Blastococcus saxobsidens DD2: one gene and its partners. The protein of the gene in region 4 interacts with the protein of the main gene of each other region in a pairwise test. Links are inferred from orthologs where the notes say so. Each region holds a gene or a part of one and is shown on either strand. Other genes may lie near its edges. The genes, in order: rplL, BLASA_RS00255, dnaN, dnaE and BLASA_RS02145.

Region 1 (3,785 bases), 2.0 Mb from region 4 along the record:
ATGGCCGATCCCCCGGCGCCGGCGATCAGCAGCGCGGTCACGATGGGACTGGCCTCGCGGAGCACCGCGAGGACGGAGGCGGACCCGGTGAAGGACTGGGCACCGAGCTGCCGGGTCAGCGAGCCGAGCTGGAGGGCGATGACCGCGCCGAAGGGGATCGCGACCAGCGCCGTCGGCAGGATGGTGACGCTGGCGACGAACCAGGTCTGCTGGATGAACTCCCGGATCTGGAAGGGCCGCCTGGGCAGCGCCTTGAGCACGTCCAGCGCGAAGGCGAACAGGTTGCCGCTGGCCGCCAGCGGCCGGGTCGGCGAGAACTTCCCGTCGAGCAGACCCGGGGCCTTCGGCCGTTCGGTGGCGGTCACACCTCGCCCCCGGACCGGGGCAGGACGGCCGTGGCGGTCGAGCCGGCGGGCATCGCGTCGGGCTCGGGGGCCCAGTGCCGGCCCGCGGAGCCCCGCGTGGGGGTGTAGACGCCGGCGTCCACCTGGGCCAGCAGGTCCTGGGGCAGCGAGGCACGGATCGCCTCGGCGGTCTGCGGGTCGAACTCGTGCAGCATGCGCGCCACCCGCTCCTGCCGCCGGCGGGCCGCCTTGCGCTCGGGCAGGCCCGGGGTGGGCTCCAGCTGCGGCGGGACGGCGTCGCCCCCGGAGGCGCCCTTGGGTCCCACCCCGTTGTGCTGGTCGCCGCCGCGGGCCTCGAGTGCGGCCATCTCGGCCTCGACCTGGGCGACGTCCTTCTCCTCGCTCATCCCGATGGGGCCCTCGCGACGGCCGTTGAGGAACTGCCGCACGACGGGCTCCTGCGAGGTGAGCAGCTGCTCGCGCGGGCCGAACATGACCAGGTTCCGGCGGAAGAGCAGTCCGAGGTTGTCCGGCACCGTCCGCGCCGTCCCGATGTCGTGCGTGACGATGAGGAAGGTGGCGTCGATCTGGGCGTTGAGGTCGACGATCAGCTGGTTGAGGTAGGCCACGCGGACCGGGTCGAGGCCGGAGTCCGGCTCGTCGAACAGGATGATCTCCGGGTCGAGGACCAGGGCACGGGCCAGGCCGGCGCGCTTGCGCATCCCGCCGGAGATCTCGCCCGGGAGCTTCCCCTCGGCGCCCTGCAGACCGACCATGTCCATCTTCTCGAGGACGATGCTGCGGATCGCCGACTCGCTCTTCCGGGTGTGCTCGCGCAACGGGAAGGCGATGTTGTCGAACAGGTTCATCGAGCCGAAGAGGGCGCCGTCCTGGAACAGCACCCCGAAGAGCTTCCGGACCTCGTAGAGCTTGAGCTCGCTCGTGCGGACGATGTCGGTCTCGTCGATGACGATGGAGCCGCGCTCGGGCTTGAGCAGCCCGACGAGCGACTTGAGGAACACCGACTTGCCGGTGCCGGAGGGGCCGAGCAGGACGGAGATCTCCCCGGGCGGCAGGGTGAGCGTGACATCGCTCCAGATGTTCTGGCTGCCGAACGACTTGGTCAGCCCCGAGACCTCGACTGCGACGCCCACGTGTCCTTCGCCTCCCGCTCCCGGCCGAGCTGCCAGTTCCCCGCCCCGCCGCACGACGGGCCCCGGCAACGCAGCAGCCTGACCTGCTCCACATCCGGAGGGTCACGCCACGCGCCACTACCAGTCAGTAACGATCACCTGCGGCGGAGGTTACGTGTGTCACGTCGGTTACGTGAGCCGGATCTCGTCCTCGGGTCAGAAACCACCCGGACATGCGACAGGGGCCGCCCTCCGGGAGGAGGACGGCCCCTGTGCGGGATGGTGCATTCCCGGCTCGGGCCGGGAGGAGGTCACGGACCGTGACCTACCCGGCGATCGAAGCCGCCGGGTGAGGGGTCACGTGCCGGTGACGTACCCGGCGATCGAGACCGCCGGGCGAGGGGTCACTTGACCGTGACGGTGGCGCCGGCGCCCTCGAGGGCGGCCTTGGCCTTCTCGGCAGCGTCCTTGGCGACCTTCTCGAGGACGGGCTTCGGCGCGTTGTCGACCAGGTCCTTGGCCTCCTTGAGGCCGAGCGAGGTCAGACCGCGCACCTCCTTGATGACCTGGATCTTCTTGTCGCCGGCCGCCTCGAGGATGACGTCGAACTCGTCCTGCTCGGCAACGGCCTCGTCGCCACCGCCGCCGCCACCGGCGGCCGGGGCGGCCGCGACGGCCACAGGAGCAGCAGCGGTGACGTCGAACGTCTCCTCGAACTGCTTCACGAAGTCGGACAGCTCGAGGAGGGTCATCTCCTTGAACGCGTCGAGCAGCTCGGCGCTGGAAAGCTTCGCCATGGTGATCTCCTTCTGGGTCAGTCGTCGCTGGCCGCGTCGGCGGCCGGCGAGTCGGTGGCCTGAGCGGCCGTGTCGGGGGTGGTGTCAGCAGCAGCTTCATCGGAGGCCGGGGCGGCCGCGGCGGGAGCCTCGGCAGCCGGTGCGTCGGCGGCCTTCTTCTCCTGCAGTGCGGCGGCCAGGCGGGCGACCTGCGACAGCGGGGCCTGGAAGAGCCCGGCGGCCTTGGTCAGGTTGCCCTTCATGGCGCCGGCCAGCTTGGCCAGGAGCACCTCACGGCTCTCGACGTCGGCGAGGCGGGTGACCTCGGCGGCGTCGACCGTGCGGCCCTCCACCACGCCGCCCTTGACGACGAGCAGCGGGTTGGCGCGCGCGAAGTCACGGATGGCCTTGGCGGCGTTCACCGGGTCACCCTCGATGAAGGCGATCGCCGTGGGGCCGGTGAGCAGCGGGGCGAGATCGGAGAAACCGATCGAGTCCGCCGCCCGCTTCGTCAGGGTGTTCTTGACGACGGCGTAGCTGCTGCCCTCACCGAGGGAACGGCGCAGCTGGGTCAGCTGCGCCACGGTCAGCCCGCGGTACTCGGTGAGCACCGCCGCACTCGAGTTCTGGAACCGCTCGGTGATCTCGTCGATCACCGCGGCCTTCGCCTGCGTGGGCATGGGCCTCCTCTCGTCTGTCGGGCGACCACCGGCCGTTGCACGACTGCGGGCGATCAACGGCCCGGGAGACGAGAACGCCCCGGCGCAGGGCGCACGGGGCGAGGGACGGGCGCACGCGCCCGTCGATCGAACCGTCCTCCTGCGCGGGTCGCCCGGATCTCCGGGACCTTCGATCGCACGCGGACGTGCGACGACCAACGGTCTTGGGGGGAACAGCGGCAACGATACGCCATACGCCGACGGCCCCGCCGCGCGGGTGCGCAGCGGGGCCGTCCTGGCTCACCTGGCGGGGTCCTGGCTCACTGTCGGCGGTGAGCCAGGACCCGGAACGACCAGGTCACCTGATCATCAGGCGGTCGGCTCGTCCGCCGTCAGGTTGCGGGTGCGGTTCGGGTCGACCGGGATGCCGGGGCCCATGGTGGTGGAGATGGTGACCTTCTTGAGGTAGCGGCCCTTGGCCGACGACGGCTTGGCGCGGAGCACCTCGTCGAGGGCCGCGGCGTAGTTCTCGACCAGCTTGGCCTCGTCGAACGACGCCTTGCCGATGACCAGGTGCAGGTTCGCCTGCTTGTCGACGCGGAAGTTGATCTTTCCGCCCTTGATGTCGTTGACGGCCTTGGTGACGTCGGGGGTCACGGTGCCGGTCTTCGGGTTCGGCATCAGGCCACGGGGGCCGAGGATGCGCGCGATCCGGCCGACCTTGGCCATCTGGTCCGGCGTCGCGATCGCGGCGTCGAAATCCAGGAAGCCGCCCTGGATGCGCTCGATCAGGTCGTCGGTGCCGACGACGTCGGCACCGGCGGCCTCGGCCTCGGCGGCCTTGTCACCGGTCGCGAAGACGATGACGCGGGC
Region 2 (3,851 bases), 2.1 Mb from region 4 along the record:
GGCAACCACCTCGAGCCCGGGGAGGAGGCGGAGCTGCGCCGGCACTACGGCATCACGGACGGCGGCCGTGCGGACGCGGACACCACGGCGCCGGTCGCCGACGCGCCGCTGGCCGGCCCTACCGACACCGTCGCCGTGCCGGCGGTGGCCCCGGTCCCGCCCCCGGCGGCCGGCACCGCCACGGCGGGCGAGACCGACGGCGCCATGACCCGCAGCGAGGAGCGGCTGCGCGTGGGCACCGAGCGGGTGATCGCCCGACGGGTGCGGCTGGTGAAGTACGTGGTCACCGAGGAGATGCAGGTGACCGTGCCGATCCGGCGCGAGGAGGTCCGCCTCGAGGAGATACCGCTCGGGGACGCCGACCCGGCCGGGGACGCGGTCGGCGGCGAGTCGCTCGTCGCCGCGGACGCGGCCAGCGGCGGGCTGCCCGGCGAGATCGTCCTGCACAGCGAGCGGCCGGTCATCACCGTCGAGGTGGTGCCCGTCGAGCGGGTGCGGGTGCGGACCGAGATCGTCCAGGGCCAGGAGACGGTGACCGAGCAGGTGGAGCGCGAGCAGATCACCGTCGACGAGAGCGGCGTGGCGGGCCGCTGACGGACGGTCAGCCGCGCCGGTCGGGCAGGAATCTCAGCCGGTCGCGGGTGGCCGCCACCTCGGCGGCGTCGACGTCGGCCAGCACGAGCGTCTCGGTGCCGGCAGCGGTGGCCAGCAGCTCCCCCATCGGGCTGACGATCCGGCTGTCACCGGTGTGCTCCGTGCCGTCCCCGGCCGTGCCCACCCGGTTGCAGCCGACCACGTAGGCCTGGTTCTCGATGGCCCGGGCCTGCAGCAACGTCTGCCAGTGCAGCCGGCGGGCAGCCGGCCAGTTCGCCACCACGACGTAGAGGTCGGTGTCCGGGGCCGCGTGCCAGAAGACGTCGGCGAAGCGCAGGTCGTAGCAGACGAACGGGGTCACCCGCAGGCCGCCGATCTCCACGGTGACCGGCCCCTCGCCCGCGCGGAAGCGCTCGTGCTCGCCGCCGTGGGTGAACGGGTGCAGCTTGCGGTAGCGGTGCGTCGTCCCCTCCGGGCCGGCCAGGACGAACGAGTTGTACGGAAGCCCTGCCTTGCCCCCGTCCTCCCCCCCGCCGCCCGGCGCGATCTCCGGGCAGCTGCCGCCGACCCAGACGCCGTGCTCGGCGGCCTGGGTGGCGAGGAACCCCGCCGACGGCCCGTCCTCGGGCTCACCGATCCCCGGGGTCATGGAGAACCCGGTGGAGAAGGTCTCGGTGAGCAGCACCAGCTCCGCGCCCGCTGCCGCCGCCCGCCCCACCTGGGGGGCGAGCCGGCGGAAGTTGGCTTCCCGGTCCTCCCACACGATGTCGTGCTGCACCGCCGCAACCTTCATGCCAGCCTCCTCAGCCGCTCGACCGCCTCGGCGAGCACCGCATCGCTCTTGCAGAACGCGAACCGCACCAGGTGCCGCCCCAGGGCGGCGTGTTCCTGGGTGTAGAAGACCACGGTCGGGATGGCCACGAGCCCCGCACGGCGCGGCAGCTCCCGGCAGAACGCCAGGCCGTCGCCGTCCGGCTGCACCCCGCGGACGTCGACCGTGGCGAAGTAGGTGGCCTGCGGGCTGACCACCGGCAGCCCGGCCTCCCGCAGCCCGGCGACCAGGACGTCGCGCCGGTACTGCAGGTCCCGGGCGATCCCGGCGAAGTAGCCGTCGGGCAGCCGCAGCCCGTCCGCCACCGCCGGCTGGAACGGGCCGCCGTTGACGTAGGTGAGGAACTGCTTCGCGGTGCGGACGGCGGCCACGAGCGGCGCCGGCCCGCAGACCCAGCCGATCTTCCAGCCGGTGACGTTGAAGGTCTTGCCCGCGCTGGAGACGACGAGCGTGCGCTCGCGCATGCCCGGCAGCGTGGCGAGCGAGACGTGCCGGGCGCCGTCGAACACCAGGTGCTCGTAGACCTCGTCGGTGAGGACGGTCAGGTCGTGCGCCGTCGCCAGCTCGGCGAGCACCGCCAGCTCGGCCGCGGCCAGGACCGTGCCGGTGGGGTTGTGCGGGGAGTTGACCAGCAGCACCCGCGTGCGCGGGGTGACGGCGGCGCGCAGCTCGGCCTCGTCGAAGGTCCAGGCACCCTCGCCGTCCGCCGGCGGGTGCAACGGGACGGGCTGCACCACGCCACCGGCCATGGCCACCGACGCGCTGTAGCTGTCGTAGATCGGTTCGAAGAGGACGACCTCGTCGCCGGGCTCGAGCAGCGCCAGCATGGCGGCGGCGAGCGCCTCGGTGGCCCCGGCGGTGACCAGCACCTCGGTGCCGGGGTCGTAGCCGAGCTCCTGGAACCGCTGCTGGTGCTCGGCGACGGCGGTGCGCAGCTCCGGGATGCCGGGGCCGGGCGGGTACTGGTCGGCGCCGGTGCCGATGGCGGCCCGGGCGATGTCGAGCACCTCCGGCGGGCCGGGGTAGTCGGGGAAGCCCTGACCGAGGTTGAGCGAGCCGGTCTCCACGGCGAGCGCGCTCATCTCGGCGAAGACCGTCGTCCCGAAGCCCCGGAGCCGGGATGCCAGCGGTGCGCGCATGCGGCTCTCCTGCCCGGCGGTTCCACGTGGAACCGCTCTGTCACTGCCGAGTCGTGAGCTCCTCGGGCTAGCCGATCCGGACGTCGTCGTACCCCCCGATGGCCACCACGTCACCGGAGCGCAGCTGCCGGCCCCGCCGCTCCTCCGGCTCACCGTTGACGGTGACGGCGCCCGACACGAGCACGTCCTTGACCTGGGCGCCGGTGGGGACGGCGTCGACGAGCTTGAGCAGCTGGCCGAGCCGGATGCTGTCCTCGCCGGGACGCAGGTCGATGGTGCGCACGCCGATCAGTCTGCCCGTCCGTCGGGGAGGAGCTCGTCGCCGACCCGGACGACACCGGGATCGAGCACGGCGGCGCGCACGGCCAGCAGCCCGTCCCGCTCGCGGTGGATCGTCTTGAGCACCGAGGTGTCCCGGCCGATCCCGCCCGGCTGCGGACGGGTGGTCATGACGCATCGCGGGATGCCGACGCCGAGCCGCAGCCTGACCCCGCCCAGGTCCGCCTCCTGTCCCCGGAGCTCCTCCTCGCCGGCGCCGTCCAGGACGACGTTGGCCCGGAACCGGCGGCGGTCCCAGGTGCCGATCGTCCCGGTCGAGACCAGGGACAGCCGGATCCGGGGGCTGTCGTGGAACGGACCGGGCGCACCCTCCCACTGCAGCCACTCGGTGGGGTCCGGCACCTCCTCGTCGGCCGGCGTCTCGTAGCTGGGCGCCGCACCGTCGGCGGTCGCCTCGCGGAGCTCCACCCGGCGGCCCAGCCAGTCGGACAGCACGTCCTCGTCGGCGGTGACCGTGCCGTCGGGGAGCACGACCTCGACGCCGCCGTCCGGGCGCACCCGGGCCGCGCCGAACAGCAGCTCGGGCACCCGGCGGGCGGTGAGGCCCAGGCCGGTGCCACGATCGAAGAGCGCCCAGCGACGGTCGCCGACGGTGCCGAGGACACCCATCTGCGCCTCGGTCAGCCGCTCACCCTGCAGCGACTTCACCGGGTACCGCCACAGCTCGATGACCTGCACGTCAGGCCGCCGGGTTCCAGGCCAGGGACCAGCTGCCGGTCCACTCCTGGCCCGGTTCGAGGACCAGCAGGTCGGCGCCGTCGGCGAGCGCGTTCGGCGGGCAGGTCATCGGTTCGACAGCGAGGCTGCGCCGCCACTGGCCGGCCGGCAGGGTGTCGCCGGTGTAGATCTGCAGCCACGGCCACGCGGCGTCGACCGAGATCACCAGCTCGCCGGCGCTGCCGCTGAGCCGGACGTTCGCCCAGCCCTCGGCGTCGCGGGCGAGGTCG
Region 3 (3,883 bases), 2.1 Mb from region 4 along the record:
CATCCGCGAGCTGGAAGGTGCGCTCATCCGGGTCACCGCGTTCGCCAGCCTCAACAAGCAGCAGGTTGACCTGCCCCTCGCCGAGCTGGTGCTCAAGGACCTGATCAGCGACGAGCAGGGCCCGCAGATCACCGCCGCGATCATCATGGCCGCCACGGCGGAGTACTTCTCCGTGACGATGGAGGAGCTGCAGGGCACCAACCGCAGCCGGACGCTGGTCAACGCCCGGCAGATCGCGATGTACCTGTGCCGGGAGCTCACCGAGCTGTCCCTGCCGCGGATCGGGGCCTCCTTCGGCGGCAAGGACCACACCACGGTCATGCACGCCGTCAAGAAGATCACCAACCTGATGAGCGAGCGACGGGCCACGTACACGCAGGTCACCGAGCTGACCGCACGGATCAAGAGCCGCGCCCGGCAGTGACATTGCGGTCCTCCGGACCGCCCCGCGGCCACGTGCCGTTCCCCTGGTGCATTGAGCCGCTGCCCATGTCCCGATCGGGAGCCCTCCGGGCCCCGCGATCGGTCCACCGCGGCTCGCTGCCGTCCCGGCTCCTCCTGCGCCGTCGCCACGGCCCTGCCGGGGCCATGCGCCCTCCCTCGGTCTTCTGCGCGCCCTTTCCGACCCTCTTCGGAAGCCTCCGGGATGGCGGGGTTGCCGTGACGGTGCGCAGCCGGGCCGATCACCGTCCGGACGGGCGCCGGCCGACGCCCCGCACCGGTCGACAAGTCGTTGTCCACACCTGTGTGGATCCCTGGGGACGACGGAATCGCCGGTTCTGCGCCCGCCGCCCGCCGGGGCGGGGACGGTCGACGTCGACAGATCGAGAAGTTGTCCCCAGGAATGTGCACAGCTTGGGGGAAAGTCGCGTGCGACCGATCGGCGGCCACCACATCCGGGACGCCGCCCGCTGCACCCACCCGCGCCGGAACAGCCGCGCCTCCCGGCTGACCTGCGCGAACACCATCGGACCACGCCCCCGGTCGAGCACCGGGCCGCCGGGCACGGCGCACGGCCGGCGCCCCTGGGGACGCCACGGGGAGAGACAGGGGACAGCAGGTGGACCGACGCGCGCTCCGGTGCACAACCGTCGATCTGTCCACGTGTCGACAACAGGAGGACGCTGACCGCCCACAACGGGCCAACAGCCCCACTCGGCCGCTGACCTGCGGAAAGGAGCTCGTTCCCCACCTTCCACACGTGTGATGACGAGGATGAGGGAGTTATCTCGAGAGATTCTTGAACCACACCCTGGGTGGGGACGCTGCGCCGGCAGGGCTTCCGAACGGTCGGCAGCAGGAGCGCCGAACCCATCGAGGGACCGGGGTTTCCCCACGGGGCACTGCAACAGGCACGATGAGCACCGCACCGGGGCCGTCGCGCTCCGCTGCACGTCGAACACGAGCTCCGGGCCCGCACCGGTCACCCCTCGGGTGATCACGGGAACGGACCGAACATGGGTGGGTCGAGAGATGAAGTTCCGGGTGGCACGTGAGGTGCTCGCCGACGCCGTCGCCTGGACGGCGCGCAGCCTGCCCCCGCGGCCGTCGGTGCCGGTCCTGGCGGGCATCCTGCTCGAGGCCGACGGGAACCTGCTGTCGGTCTCCGGCTTCGACTACGAGGTGTCGGCACGCGCCGAGGTCGACGTCCAGACCAGCGAGAGCGGTCGCGTGCTCGTCCCGGGCCGGCTGCTCGCCGAGATCACCCGGGCGCTGCCCCCGCACCCGGTCGAGATCACCGCCGAGGGCCCGCGCCTGGCCATCACCTGCAGCAACGCGCGCTTCAGCCTGCCGACCCTGCCGGTCGAGGACTACCCCTCCCTGCCGTCGATGCCGTCCGCCGCGGGCATCGTCGACAGCGACGTCTTCGCCGAGGCGGTGGCACAGGTCGCCATCGCCGCCGGCCGCGACGACACGCTCCCGATGCTCACCGGTGTCCGCCTGGAGATCGACGACGACCGGATCACGCTGGCCGCCACCGACCGCTACCGCCTCGCCGTCCGCGAGTTCACCTGGCGGCCGGAGACCTCCGGCCTGTCGGCGGCCGTGCTCGTGCCCGCCCGCACGCTCGCCGAGGCGGCCAAGACGCTGACCAGCGGCCCGGAGATCACGTTGTCGTTGTCCTCGGGCAGCTCCGGTGAGGGCATCCTGGGCCTGTCCGGCAAGGACCGTCGGACGACGACGCGGCTGCTCGACGCCGAGTTCGTGAAGTACCGCGCGATCATGCCCAACGAGTCGCTGGCCAACGCCACGCTGCCGGTCGGCCTGTTCACCGACGCCGCCAAGCGGGTCGCGCTGGTCGCCGAGCGCGGTACGCCGCTGCGCTGCGAGTTCACCCCCGGTCAGGTCACCCTCCGGGCCGGGGGCAGCGACGACGAGGGCCAGGCCGAGGAGCGCTGCGACGTCGACTTCGAGGGCGAGCCGCTGACCATCGGCTTCAACCCGACATTCCTGCTCGACGGGCTCGCCGCCGTGCACACCGACCACGCGCGGATGGACTTCACCAGCCCGCTCAAGCCCGCGGTGCTATCCGGCGTCGACGAGCCGTCGACCGACGACGACAAGCCGGCGGCCCCGGCCGCGCCCCCCGGCAGCTACCGGTACCTGATCATGCCGGTGCGGCTGCCGGGTTGATCGGGCGAACGTCCACGTCACCGGGCCCGGAAGGCGAGACTTCCCCCCGGCGAGCACGATGAGCAGGACCACCACGAGCATGACCACGACGACGAAGGGCGGGATCGTGCAGCTGGGGCTGATCGGGCTGGGCAAGATGGGCGGCAACATGGCCGAGCGGCTGCGCCGCGCCGGTCACGAGGTCGTGGGCTACGACCGCGCGCCGGGCAAGCGCGACGTGGAGAGCCTGCCGGAGCTGGTGGAGGCGCTGAGCGCACCACGGGTGGTCTGGGTCATGGTGCCCTCGGGTGATCCGACGAAGGCGACCGTCAAGGAGCTGGCCGAACTGCTCAGCCCGGGCGACGTCGTCATCGACGGCGGCAACTCCAAGTACACCGACGACCAGGTGCACGACGTCATGATGCGCGAGAAGGGCATCGGCTACATCGACGCCGGCGTCTCCGGCGGTGTCTGGGGCCTGGAGAACGGCTACGCCCTGATGGTCGGCGGCACCAAGGAGGACGTCGCCAAGGCACAGCCGATCTTCGACGCCCTCAAGCCGCCGGCACCGCACGACGAGTCCGGGCAGGAGATGCCGGGCGCCGGGTTCGTGCACGCCGGGCCGGTGGGCGCCGGCCACTTCAGCAAGATGGTCCACAACGGCATCGAGTACGCGCTGATGCAGGCCTACGGCGAGGGCTACGAGCTGCTGGCCGCCGTCGACCTCGTCGAGGACGTCCCGGGCGTCATCGCGTCTTGGACCCAGGGCACGGTCATCCGGTCCTGGCTGCTCGACCTGCTGGTCCGGGCGCTGGACGAGGACCCGGAGCTCGACGGGATCAGCGGCTACGCCGAGGACTCCGGCGAGGGCCGCTGGACCGTCGAGCAGGCGATCGAGAACGCCGTCCCCGTGCCGACCATCGCCGCCTCGCTGTTCGCCCGCTTCTCCTCCCGCCAGGACGACTCGCCGACGATGAAGGCGGTCGCCGCGCTGCGCAACCAGTTCGGCGGGCACGCGGTGCGCGCCGTCCAGGCGCAGGAGGCCGAGCGGCCCGCGTGACCGGACCCGGGACGGCCTGAGGTGTACCTCAGGCACCTCCAGGTCGGCTCCTTCCGCAGCTGGGAGCGGGTGGACCTGGGCCTGCCCCCGGGGCCGACCGTCTTCGTCGGCCGCAACGGGGAGGGCAAGACCAACCTCGTCGAGGCCGTCGGCTACCTCGCCACCATGAGCAGCCACCGGGTGTCCGGCGACGCGCCGCTGGTGCGGCAC
Region 4 (5,125 bases):
ATGGCCCGCCCCGCGCGCCGCCCGGGAGAGGGCCGGCACGCCGAGCCGCCCGGGCAGTCGACCCTCGCCCTGCTGCCCCGCACCGACGAGGAGCGGCGGCTGTTCACCGTGGTCGGCATCACCGCCGGGGTGTGCGAGGAGTGGCTCTACCGCGGCTTCTTCCTGGCCGTGGTGTCGGCCGTGGTGGGCGGTGCCCCGCCGTTCGTGCTGGTGGTCGTCGCCGCCGTCGCGTTCGGGCTGGCGCACGCCTACCAGGGCCGGGCGGGGATCCTCCTCACCGGCGTCCTCGGTGGCGTGATGGCCGGCCTCTACCTGGACACCGGTTCGCTGCTGCTGCCGGTGCTGCTGCACGCGTTGATCGACCTCCGGTTCCTGCTGGTGCCGGCCAGTGCCCTGCCCTCGTCGCTGCACGGCCCGCGGGAGGCCCCCGGGGTCTGAGCGGCGCGCCCGGCAGGATGGGCGCCGTGTCGAGCCCCACCGCGCAGGTCGCCACCGCCGCCGACTGGCCCGAGGTCGCACGGCTGCGCACCCGCGTCTTCGTGGAGGAGCAGGGTGTCCCGCCGGAGATCGAGCAGGACGCCGCCGACGCGACCGCCGTCCACGTGCTCAGCCGCGACGACGCGGGGCGGCTGGTCGCCACCGGGCGGCTGCTGGTGGACGGGCCGACGGCGCGGATCGGCCGGATGGCCGCGGCCGCCGACGTCCGGGGCCGGGGCCACGGCGCCGCGGTGCTGGCCGAGCTGCACCGCCAGGCGGCCGCCCGGGGCGCCACGGAGGTCGAGCTGCACGCCCAGCTGCCGGCCCGCCGGTTCTACGAGCGCGAGGGGTACACGGCCGTCGGCGACGTGTACGAGGAGGCCGGTATCGCGCACGTCACGATGCGCCGGCGGCTCGGGGAGGGGCGTGCGGGAGCCGTGTGACGGAGTGGTCCGGATCGCCGAGACACGAACTTGTCGGTGGTCGCCGGTACACCTGTCCAGGTGCGAGGATCGACACCGAACCGGTCCCCGCTCGAGCGGCACCGTCGAACGGCCTTCCCCGCCGGTCATGAGAACCATCCCGCCGACCCTGCCGGTCTCCCGCCGGCCGGGCCGTCGAGACCCGTGAGGAGCACCCCGCACCGTGAGCACCCCGTCCCGCGCAGAGAACTTCGTGCACCTGCACGTGCACACCGAGTACTCGATGCTGGACGGCGCGGCGAAGCTGCCGGAGGTCACCGCGGCCGCGGCGGAGCAGGGGATGCCCGCGCTGGCGATGACCGACCACGGCAACGTCTTCGGCGCCTACGACTTCTACAAGAAGGCCACCGCCGCCGGGGTCAAGCCGATCATCGGCATGGAGGGGTACTACACCCCCGGCTCCCGGTTCGACCGCGCCCCGTTCGACTTCGGCGACAAGCTCCTCGACGAGGAGGGGGACGGCGGGTCCAACCGGGGCAAGGCCGCGTACACCCACATGACGCTGCTGGCCCGCACCACCGAGGGCATGCACAACCTGTTCCGCATCTCCTCGCTGGCCAGCCTGGAGGGGCAGTACCGCAAGCCGCGCTTCGACCGCGACCTGCTGGAGAAGTACGGCACGGGCCTGATCGCCACCACCGGCTGCCCGTCGGGCGAGGTGAACATGTGGCTGCGCGCCGGCAAGGAGGACAAGGCGCGCCAGGCGGCCGCCGACTTCCAGGACATCTTCGGCAAGGAGAACTTTTACGCCGAGCTGATGGACCACGGGCTGTCCATCGAGAAGAAGACCCGCCCCGCGCTGCTGGCCATCGCCAAGGACCTCGGCATCCCGCTGCTGGCCACCAACGACCTGCACTACACGCACAAGGAGGACGCCGACGCCCACGACGCCCTGCTGTGCATCCAGACGGGGTCGCGGCTCAACGAGCCCAACCGCTTCAAGTTCAACGGGAACGGCTACTACCTGAAGTCCGCCGCCGAGATGCGCGCGCTGTTCACCGGCGACCTGGCCGAGGCATGCGACAACACCCTGCTGGTCGCCGAGCAGTGCGAGGTCACCTTCACCGAGGGTGCCGACCTCATGCCGCGTTTCCCGCTGCCGCCGGGCGAGGACGAGACCTCCTGGTTCGTCAAGGAGGTCGAGCGCGGGCTGCACAAGCGCTACCCCGGCGGCATCCCCGACCACGTGCGCAAGCAGGCCGACTACGAGGTCGGAATCATCAGTCAGATGGGCTTCCCGGGGTACTTCCTCGTGGTCGCCGACTTCATCAACTGGGCCAAGGACAACGGCATCCGGGTCGGCCCGGGCCGCGGCTCGGCCGCCGGCTCGCTGGCCGCCTTCGCCATGGGCATCACCGACCTGGACCCGCTGGCCCACGGCCTGATCTTCGAGCGGTTCCTCAACCCCGAGCGCGTCTCCATGCCCGATGTCGACATCGACTTCGACGACCGCCGCCGCGGCGAGGTGATCCAGTATGTCTCGCAGAAGTACGGCGAGGAGCGGGTCAGCCAGATCGTCACCTACGGCACGATCAAGGCGAAGGCCGCGATCAAGGACGCCGCTCGCGTGCTGGACCGGCCGTACTCGGTGGGCGACGAGCTGACCAAGCTGATGCCGCCGGGCGTGATGGGCAAGGACATCCCGCTGTCCGGGATCTTCGACCCCAAGCACGAGCGCTACAAGGAGGCCGCGGAGTTCCGGGCCCGCTACGAGTCCGACCCGGGCGCGGCGGAGGTCGTCGACCAGGCCCGCAAGCTCGAGGGCCTGAAGCGGCAGTGGGGCGTGCATGCGGCCGGCGTCATCATCGGCCGGTACCCGCTGATCGACAGCATCCCGATCATGCGGCGCGAAGCCGACGGGGCGGTCATCACGCAGTTCGACTACCCGACCTGCGAGACGCTCGGCCTGCTGAAGATGGACTTCCTGGGCCTGCGCAACCTGACCGTGATCGACGACGCGCTGCGCAACATCGTGCTGAACGGCAAGGAGCCGATCGACCTCGACGAGCTCAGCAAGGACCTCACCGACAAGGCGACCTACGAGCTCCTCGGCCGCGGTGACACCCTCGGCGTCTTCCAGTTCGACGGCGGCCCCATGCGGTCGCTGCTGCGCCTGATGCGGCCGGACAACTTCGAGGACATCTCCGCCGTCGGCGCGCTCTACCGCCCAGGTCCGATGGGTGCGAACTCGCACACCAACTACGCGCTGCGCAAGAACGGCCAGCAGGAGATCACCCCGATCCACCCGGAGCTGGCCGAGCCGCTGGCGGAGATCCTGGGCCAGACCTACGGCCTGATCGTCTACCAGGAGCAGGTCATGGCGATCGCCCAGAAGGTCGCCGGGTACTCCCTCGGCAAGGCCGACCTGCTGCGTCGCGCGATGGGCAAGAAGAAGAAGTCCGTCCTGGACGCCGAGTACGTCGGCTTCGAGGCCGGCATGACGGCCAACGGCTTCTCGGCCGCCGCGGTCAAGACGCTGTGGGACATCCTGGTCCCGTTCGCCGACTACGCATTCAACAAGGCGCACTCGGCCGCGTACGGGCTGGTCTCCTACTGGACGGCCTACCTCAAGGCCAACTACCCGGCCGAGTACATGGCGGGGCTGCTCACCAGCGTCGGCGACGACAAGGACCGCCGGCCGATCTACCTGGCCGAGTGCCGGCGGATGGGCATCAAGGTGCTCCCGCCGGACGTCAACGAGTCGTCCTGGGACTTCACCGCCGTCGGCACCGACATCCGCTTCGGCCTGGCCTCGGTGCGCAACGTCGGGACCAACGTCGTGGAGTCGATCGTCCGCGCCCGCGAGGAGAAGGGCGCGTTCAAGGACTTCGCCGACTTCATGCGCAAGATCGACACGGTGGCCTGCAACAAGAAGGTCATCGAGTCACTGGCCAAGGCCGGGGCGTTCGACTCGCTGGGCCACTCGCGTCAGGGCATCGTCGCCGTCCACGCCCAGGCCGTCGAGTCCGCCATGGGGCTCAAGCGCAAGGAGGCCGAGGGCCAGTTCGACCTGTTCGGCAGCTTCGGCGACGAGGGCGGCGCGGAGGACCCGTTCGCCGGTGCCCTGGACCTCACCATCCCGACCGCGGACTGGTCGAAGAGCGAGCGGCTGATGTTCGAGCGGGACATGCTCGGCCTCTACGTCTCCGACCACCCGCTGCACGGCGTCGAGCACGTGCTGGCGGCCAACGCCGACACCCCGATCGTCGAGATCAACGCCGGCGGTGTCGAGGACGGCGCGAACGTCACCATCGCCGGCATCCTCACGGCGGTCTCCCCGCGCACGAACAAGCAGGGTGCGCCGTGGGCGATCGCGACGGTGGAGGACCTCGAGTCGGGCATCGAGGTGCTGTTCTTCCCGAAGACCTGGGCCGAGGTCTCGGAGAAGGTGGTCCGCGACCAGATCGTCGTGGTCAAGGGGCGGATCAGCCGCCGCGACGACCAGCCGTCGCTGTTCGGCTCGGAGGTCGTCATCCCCGAGCTGACCGACGGGCCGCGTGGTCCGGTGCTCGTGTCCATGGCGGCGGCGCGCTGCACCCCGCCGGTGGTCGAGCGGCTGCGCGAGGTCCTGGGCAGCCACCCGGGCACCACCGAGGTCCAGCTCAAGCTGGTCAACGGCAGCCGGGAGACCGTGCTCCGTCTCGACCAGGGGCTGCGGGTTCGCCCGAGCACGGCGCTGATGGGCGACATCAAGGCGCTGCTCGGTCCGACCAGCGTGGCCCTGCTCTGAGCCGGCGTCCCCTCGCGGTCGACGGGGGGCGGGGACCGCGGCCCTCGCGCGTGCGTTGTTCACTGGGCGGGTGAGCACCGCACCGCTGCCTGCCCGCCCGATGCTCGGGGTGCCTGCGCACGCCTACTGGCGGGGGTGGCCGGAGGTCCGGCAGGACCTCCGCGCCGGGCGGGCCGTGCTGCTCGGCACGGTGCTCGCCGGTCTCCCCGCCGGCGTCCTGTGGTGGCTGCTCGCCCCGCGGGAGGACTACCGGGTGACCGAGGCCGGCCCGGTGCCCGTCGGCGGCACGCCGTCGGGGGAGCTGCAGGTCGGTGACGACGCGGTGCTGCTGTTCGTGCTGCTCGCGCTCGGCCTCCTGGCCGGGGCCGCGGCCTGGCGGGTGCGCCGCGGTCGGGGCGTCGGCATGCTGCTCGTGCTGGCGGTCGGCACGTCGCTG
Region 5 (4,061 bases), 1.7 Mb from region 4 along the record:
CCGACCGCCAGGAGAGCACCGAGCACCACGGCCGTCCCGGTGTCGGCACCGGCCGAGACCCCGACGAGCAGCACCAGCCCCACGAGGGCCACGACCAGCGCGACGGCGGTGGTCCGATCGGGGCGGCCGTGACCCAGCAGCGAGGCGCCGACGGCGATCAGCAGCGGCGCCAGGCCCAGCGCCACGAGGGTGGCGATGCTGACCCCGCTCGCGGCGACCGCGGCGAAGTAGGCCAGCTGGTACGCGGCCAGCCCGGCGCCCACCAGGAGCAGTCGGACGACGGTGCCGCGGGTCACCGCGGGTGCGGGTCGGGACCGGCGCCGGGTGGCCGCCCAGAGAGCGAGGAGGACCACCGCGCCGATGGCCATCCGGTGCCAGGCGATGTCGAGCGGGCCCAGATCGCTGCGCCGGGCGACCACCGCGCCACTGAGACCGGAGGTGCCCCAGCAGAGGGCGGCGAGCACGACGAGGGGGAAACCGCGGCGGGCGGCGGCGGGGACGGCGGTCGGGCGCTCGCGGTCCGCGGTGAGGTCGGGGGTGGACATGACGCTCCAGGTGCCGGTTCCGGTGGGGGACTCGTCTCCGGAGCGCGGCGCGCCGGTGCGCGGATGGCTCCGGGTCAGGACCGGGGCGGCGGGAGCACGAGGCGGAGGCGGGGCGTCACGGGAAGCAGCGTAGCGGGGCGTGCGGCACCGGCCGGGCCGATTCCTCTACAGTGGTGCGCGACCCCTCGTGTGGCGTCACCCTGTGAACCTCCCCAGGGCCGGAAGGCAGCAAGGATAAGCGGGCTCTGGCGGGTGCGCGGGGGGTCCCTGTCTTCTGCCGGCCTCCGGCCGACACCGCGATGACATCGCGGTCCTCCGGACCGCACCGCGGCCAGGTGCCGTCCCCCTGGTGTGCGGAGCCGTTGCCCGTGTCCCGATCGGGAACCCTCCGGGCTCCGCGATCGGTCCACACTGTCGGCGGTCGCGTCCGCTGTGGTGTCTCACGCCCCGCGTAACCTGCTGCCGTGGCTCTGGCGCTCTACCGCAAGTACCGCCCGGCGACCTTCGCCGAGGTGGTCGGGCAGGAGCACGTCACCACCCCGCTGATGAACGCGGTCGACGCCGGGCGGATCAATCACGCGTACCTGTTCAGCGGCCCGCGGGGCTGCGGCAAGACGTCGTCGGCCCGGATCCTGGCGCGCTCGCTGAACTGCGAGCAGGGGCCGACGTCCACGCCGTGCGGGGTGTGCGGGTCCTGCATCGCACTCGCCCCCGACGGCCCGGGCTCGCTGGACGTCATGGAGATCGACGCGGCCAGCCACGGTGGCGTCGACGATGCCCGGGACCTCCGCGAGCGGGCGTTCTTCGCGCCGGTGAACAGCCGCTACAAGGTCTACATCGTCGACGAGGCGCACATGGTCACCACGCAGGGCTTCAACGCCCTGCTGAAGGTGGTCGAGGAGCCGCCGGACTTCCTCGTCTTCGTCTTCGCGACGACGGAGCCGGAGAAGGTCCTCCCGACCATCCGCTCGCGCACCCACCACTACCCGTTCCGGCTGGTGCCGCCGACGACGCTGCGCGCCCTGCTGGAGAAGACCTGCGCGGCCGAGGGTGTGCAGGTGGAGCCGACCGTGTTCCCCCTGGTCGTCCGGGCCGGCGGCGGCTCGGTGCGCGACTCGCTGTCCATCCTCGACCAGCTGCTGGCCGGCGCCGGCCCCGAGGGCGTCACGTACCGGACCGCGGTCGGGCTGCTCGGCGTCACCGACGACGCGCTGCTCGACGAGACCATCGACGCGCTGGCCGCCCAGGACGCGCCCGGCGTCTTCCGTGCGGTCGACCGCGTGGTCGAGGCCGGCCACGACCCCCGGCGCTTCGCCACCGACCTGCTCGACCGGCTGCGCGACCTCATCGTCCTCGACGCCGTTCCCGACGCGGGCGGCAACGGGCTGCTCGACTGCCCGCCCGACCGGCTGGACCTGATGAGCTCCCAGGCCCAGGCGCTGGGTTCGGCGACGCTGTCGCGGATGGCCGACACCGTGCACGAGGGCCTGGGCGAGATGCGCGGCACCACCGCGCCGCGGCTGCTCCTGGAGCTGGTCTGCGCCCGCATGCTGCTGCCGGCCACCGACGGCTCCGCCGCCGCCACCCTCCAACGCCTGGAGCGCCTGGAGCGGCGCATGTCGATCGCCGGCGAGCACGCCGGCCGCCCCGGCGCCGAGGTCGCGCCGGCAGCGGCCCCCGTCCGGGAGGCTCCGGCGCGCGAGGCCGCGCCCCGGGACAGCGCGCCCGCTCCCGACCCGGCCGGCCCGCGCCGGGAGTTCGTCCGCCGGTCGCAGACGGGAACCGAGCGCTCCGGCTCCGGGGGACCGGCTGCCGCACCGGCGGCCCCACCGGCCCCACCGGTCGCGCCGAGTCCGGCTCCGGAGCCGGCTGCCCCCGCACGTCCCGCGGCCGCGGCGCCCCCCGCCGCCGCGCCATCGGCACCGGCTCCGGCTGCGGGAGGCGACTGGCCGGAGACCGCCCGTCCCGGTGCGAAGCCGCCCGCCGCCGCACCGTCGGCCGCCTCGACCGACGACTGGCCGGAGACGGCCCAGCCGGGCAGCCGCCCGCGCCCGGCGGCGCCCCAGCCGTCCGCACCGGCGGCAGCCGCCGCGGCACCGGCCACCGACGCTCCCGGCCGGCATCCCCGGGAGGTCGTGGACGAGCCAGACATCCCGCTGCCGCCGGAGCCCACCGACGACGAGGACTGGCCGCACGCCGCGCAGCCGGGCGCCGTCCGCGCCGCCGAGTCGCGGCTCGAGCAGCCACGCCCGCCGGCCTCCCCGCCGCGTGCGGCCGCGGAGTCCGCGCCGGCCCCCCGTGGTGGCGAACCCACGCCCGTGGTCTCGGCGAACCCACCGGAGACCGCCTCCGACGGCGAGCTGACCACCACCGACGTCCGGCGGGTGTGGCCGGAGCTGCTCGCTGTGGTGAAGAAGCACAAGCGCACCACGGAGGCGCTGCTGAAGAACGCCCAGGTGCACCAGCTGGCGAACGGTGTCCTCACCCTCTCGACGTCCTCGCCGGCGCTGGCCCGGCGGCTCGGCGACGACCTGAACAAGGACGTGCTGCGCGCGGCGCTCAACGAGCTGCTGGGTGTGCGCTGGCGGGTGGACGCCGTGGTGGAGGGGGCCGGTGCCGCGGCCGGCTCGGCGAAGGCGGCCCCGGAGGCGGTCCGCGAGGCGGCCCGGGCGGCCGAGGCGGCCGAGGCGGCCGAGGCGCGGGAGCTCATGGCCGAGCGCGCGGCGGAGAGCTCCTCGGGCGGCGACCGCGAGCCGGAGCCCGCCGTCGACCAGGAGCAGGCGGCCCTGCAGCTGCTGCGGGCCCAGCTCGGCGCCCGGCCGGTCGACGGCTGAGACGCCAGGGCGGCGCGCCGTCGCCTCGTCGTACCGGCGGCCTACTCTCGTGACATGTTCCCCGGAGGCCAGCAGCCCGACCTGTCGCAGCTCATGAAGCAGGCGCAGCAGATGCAGCAGCAGCTCGCCGCCGCCCAGCAGGAGCTGGCGGCCACCGAGGTCACCGGCAGCGCCGGCGGCAACCTGGTCACCGCCACGATGACCGGCGACGGTGACCTCACCGCGCTCACCATCGCGCCGGCGGCGGTCGACCCCGACGACCTGGAGACGCTGCAGGACCTCGTCGTCGCCGCGGTCCGGGACGCCAAGCGCGCCGCGGACGAGCTGACCGCCAGCCGGATGGGCCCGCTCGCCGGCGGCCTGGGCGGCGGCGGCCTGGGGCTGCCCGGCCTCTGATCGGGCGCGCCCGCCCGATCCACACCGCAACCCGAGGAGCACCGTGTACGAGGGTGCCGTCCAGGACCTGATCGACGAGCTCGGTCGCCTGCCCGGCGTCGGGCCGAAGAGCGCCCAGCGCATCGCCTTCCACCTGTTGTCGGCCGAGTCCGCCGACGTCACCCGGCTGGTCGCTGCCCTCACCCGGGTGCAGGAGTCGGTCCGCTTCTGCGTGACCTGCTACAACGTCGCCGAGGCCGAGCAGTGCCGCATCTGCCGCGACCCGCGCCGCGTCGAGGACGTGCTC

Evidence for each region.
Region 1: the proteins of dnaE (region 4) and rplL interact in binary tests that used the Escherichia coli proteins (3 or more experiments, as listed by UniProt). The link is inferred for Blastococcus saxobsidens DD2 from one-to-one orthologs.
Region 2: the proteins of dnaE (region 4) and BLASA_RS00255 interact in binary tests that used the Escherichia coli proteins (3 or more experiments, as listed by UniProt). The link is inferred for Blastococcus saxobsidens DD2 from one-to-one orthologs.
Region 3: the proteins of dnaE (region 4) and dnaN interact in binary tests that used the Escherichia coli proteins (3 or more experiments, as listed by UniProt). The link is inferred for Blastococcus saxobsidens DD2 from one-to-one orthologs.
Region 5: the proteins of dnaE (region 4) and BLASA_RS02145 interact in binary tests that used the Escherichia coli proteins (3 or more experiments, as listed by UniProt). The link is inferred for Blastococcus saxobsidens DD2 from one-to-one orthologs.

What each region holds. Positions count from the first base shown.
Region 1 is NC_016943.1:4,177,531-4,181,315, forward strand. What follows is about bases 579-3,356. They hold rplL (50S ribosomal protein L7/L12), read right to left. Parts: upstream 2,275-3,356; coding sequence 1,882-2,274; downstream 579-1,881. Other genes in these bases: BLASA_RS19780 (ABC transporter ATP-binding protein), read right to left, coding at 579-1,498; rplA (50S ribosomal protein L1), read right to left, coding at 3,282-3,356. Also shown: BLASA_RS19775 (MlaE family ABC transporter permease), read right to left, coding at 1-332; more of BLASA_RS19780, read right to left, coding at 362-578; more of rplA, read right to left, coding at 3,357-3,785. UniProt on the Escherichia coli protein: The binding site for several of the GTPase factors involved in protein synthesis (IF-2, EF-Tu, EF-G and RF3). Is thus essential for accurate translation.
Region 2 is NC_016943.1:58,929-62,779, reverse strand. What follows is about bases 475-3,318. They hold BLASA_RS00255 (pyridoxal phosphate-dependent aminotransferase), read right to left. Parts: upstream 2,566-3,318; coding sequence 1,384-2,565; downstream 475-1,383. Other genes in these bases: BLASA_RS00245 (MOSC domain-containing protein), read right to left, coding at 2,854-3,318; BLASA_RS00250 (RNA-binding S4 domain-containing protein), read right to left, coding at 2,633-2,848; BLASA_RS00260 (nitrilase-related carbon-nitrogen hydrolase), read right to left, coding at 602-1,387; BLASA_RS00265 (PRC and DUF2382 domain-containing protein), read left to right, coding at 475-594. Outside these bases: more of BLASA_RS00265, read left to right, coding at 1-474; more of BLASA_RS00245, read right to left, coding at 3,319-3,582; BLASA_RS00240 (aldose 1-epimerase family protein), read right to left, coding at 3,584-3,851. UniProt on the Escherichia coli protein: Shows aminotransferase activity with methionine and histidine as substrates, and to a lesser extent also with phenylalanine.
Region 3 is NC_016943.1:1,583-5,465, forward strand. Bases 678-3,553 are described here. They hold dnaN (DNA polymerase III subunit beta), read left to right. Parts: upstream 678-1,473; coding sequence 1,474-2,634; downstream 2,635-3,553. Other genes in these bases: gnd (phosphogluconate dehydrogenase (NAD(+)-dependent, decarboxylating)), read left to right, coding at 2,714-3,553. Outside these bases: chromosomal replication initiator protein DnaA, read left to right, coding at 1-424; more of gnd, read left to right, coding at 3,554-3,673; DNA replication/repair protein RecF, read left to right, coding at 3,695-3,883. UniProt on the Escherichia coli protein: Confers DNA tethering and processivity to DNA polymerases and other proteins. Acts as a clamp, forming a ring around DNA (a reaction catalyzed by the clamp-loading complex) which diffuses in an ATP-independent manner freely and bidirectionally along dsDNA.
Region 4 is NC_016943.1:2,146,241-2,151,365, forward strand. The notes cover bases 772-4,889. They hold dnaE (DNA polymerase III subunit alpha), read left to right. Parts: upstream 772-1,122; coding sequence 1,123-4,689; downstream 4,690-4,889. Other genes in these bases: BLASA_RS10130 (GNAT family N-acetyltransferase), read left to right, coding at 772-920; BLASA_RS10140 (hypothetical protein), read left to right, coding at 4,760-4,889. Also shown: BLASA_RS10125 (CPBP family intramembrane glutamic endopeptidase), read left to right, coding at 1-438; more of BLASA_RS10130, read left to right, coding at 456-771; more of BLASA_RS10140, read left to right, coding at 4,890-5,125. UniProt on the Escherichia coli protein: DNA polymerase III is a complex, multichain enzyme responsible for most of the replicative synthesis in bacteria. This DNA polymerase also exhibits 3' to 5' exonuclease activity. The alpha chain is the DNA polymerase catalytic subunit.
Region 5 is NC_016943.1:459,487-463,547, forward strand. What follows is about bases 641-3,694. They hold BLASA_RS02145 (DNA polymerase III subunit gamma and tau), read left to right. Parts: upstream 641-1,009; coding sequence 1,010-3,379; downstream 3,380-3,694. Other genes in these bases: BLASA_RS02150 (YbaB/EbfC family nucleoid-associated protein), read left to right, coding at 3,434-3,694. In the rest of the region: BLASA_RS02140 (DMT family transporter), read right to left, coding at 1-545; more of BLASA_RS02150, read left to right, coding at 3,695-3,775; recombination mediator RecR, read left to right, coding at 3,819-4,061. UniProt on the Escherichia coli protein: Part of the beta sliding clamp loading complex, which hydrolyzes ATP to load the beta clamp onto primed DNA to form the DNA replication pre-initiation complex.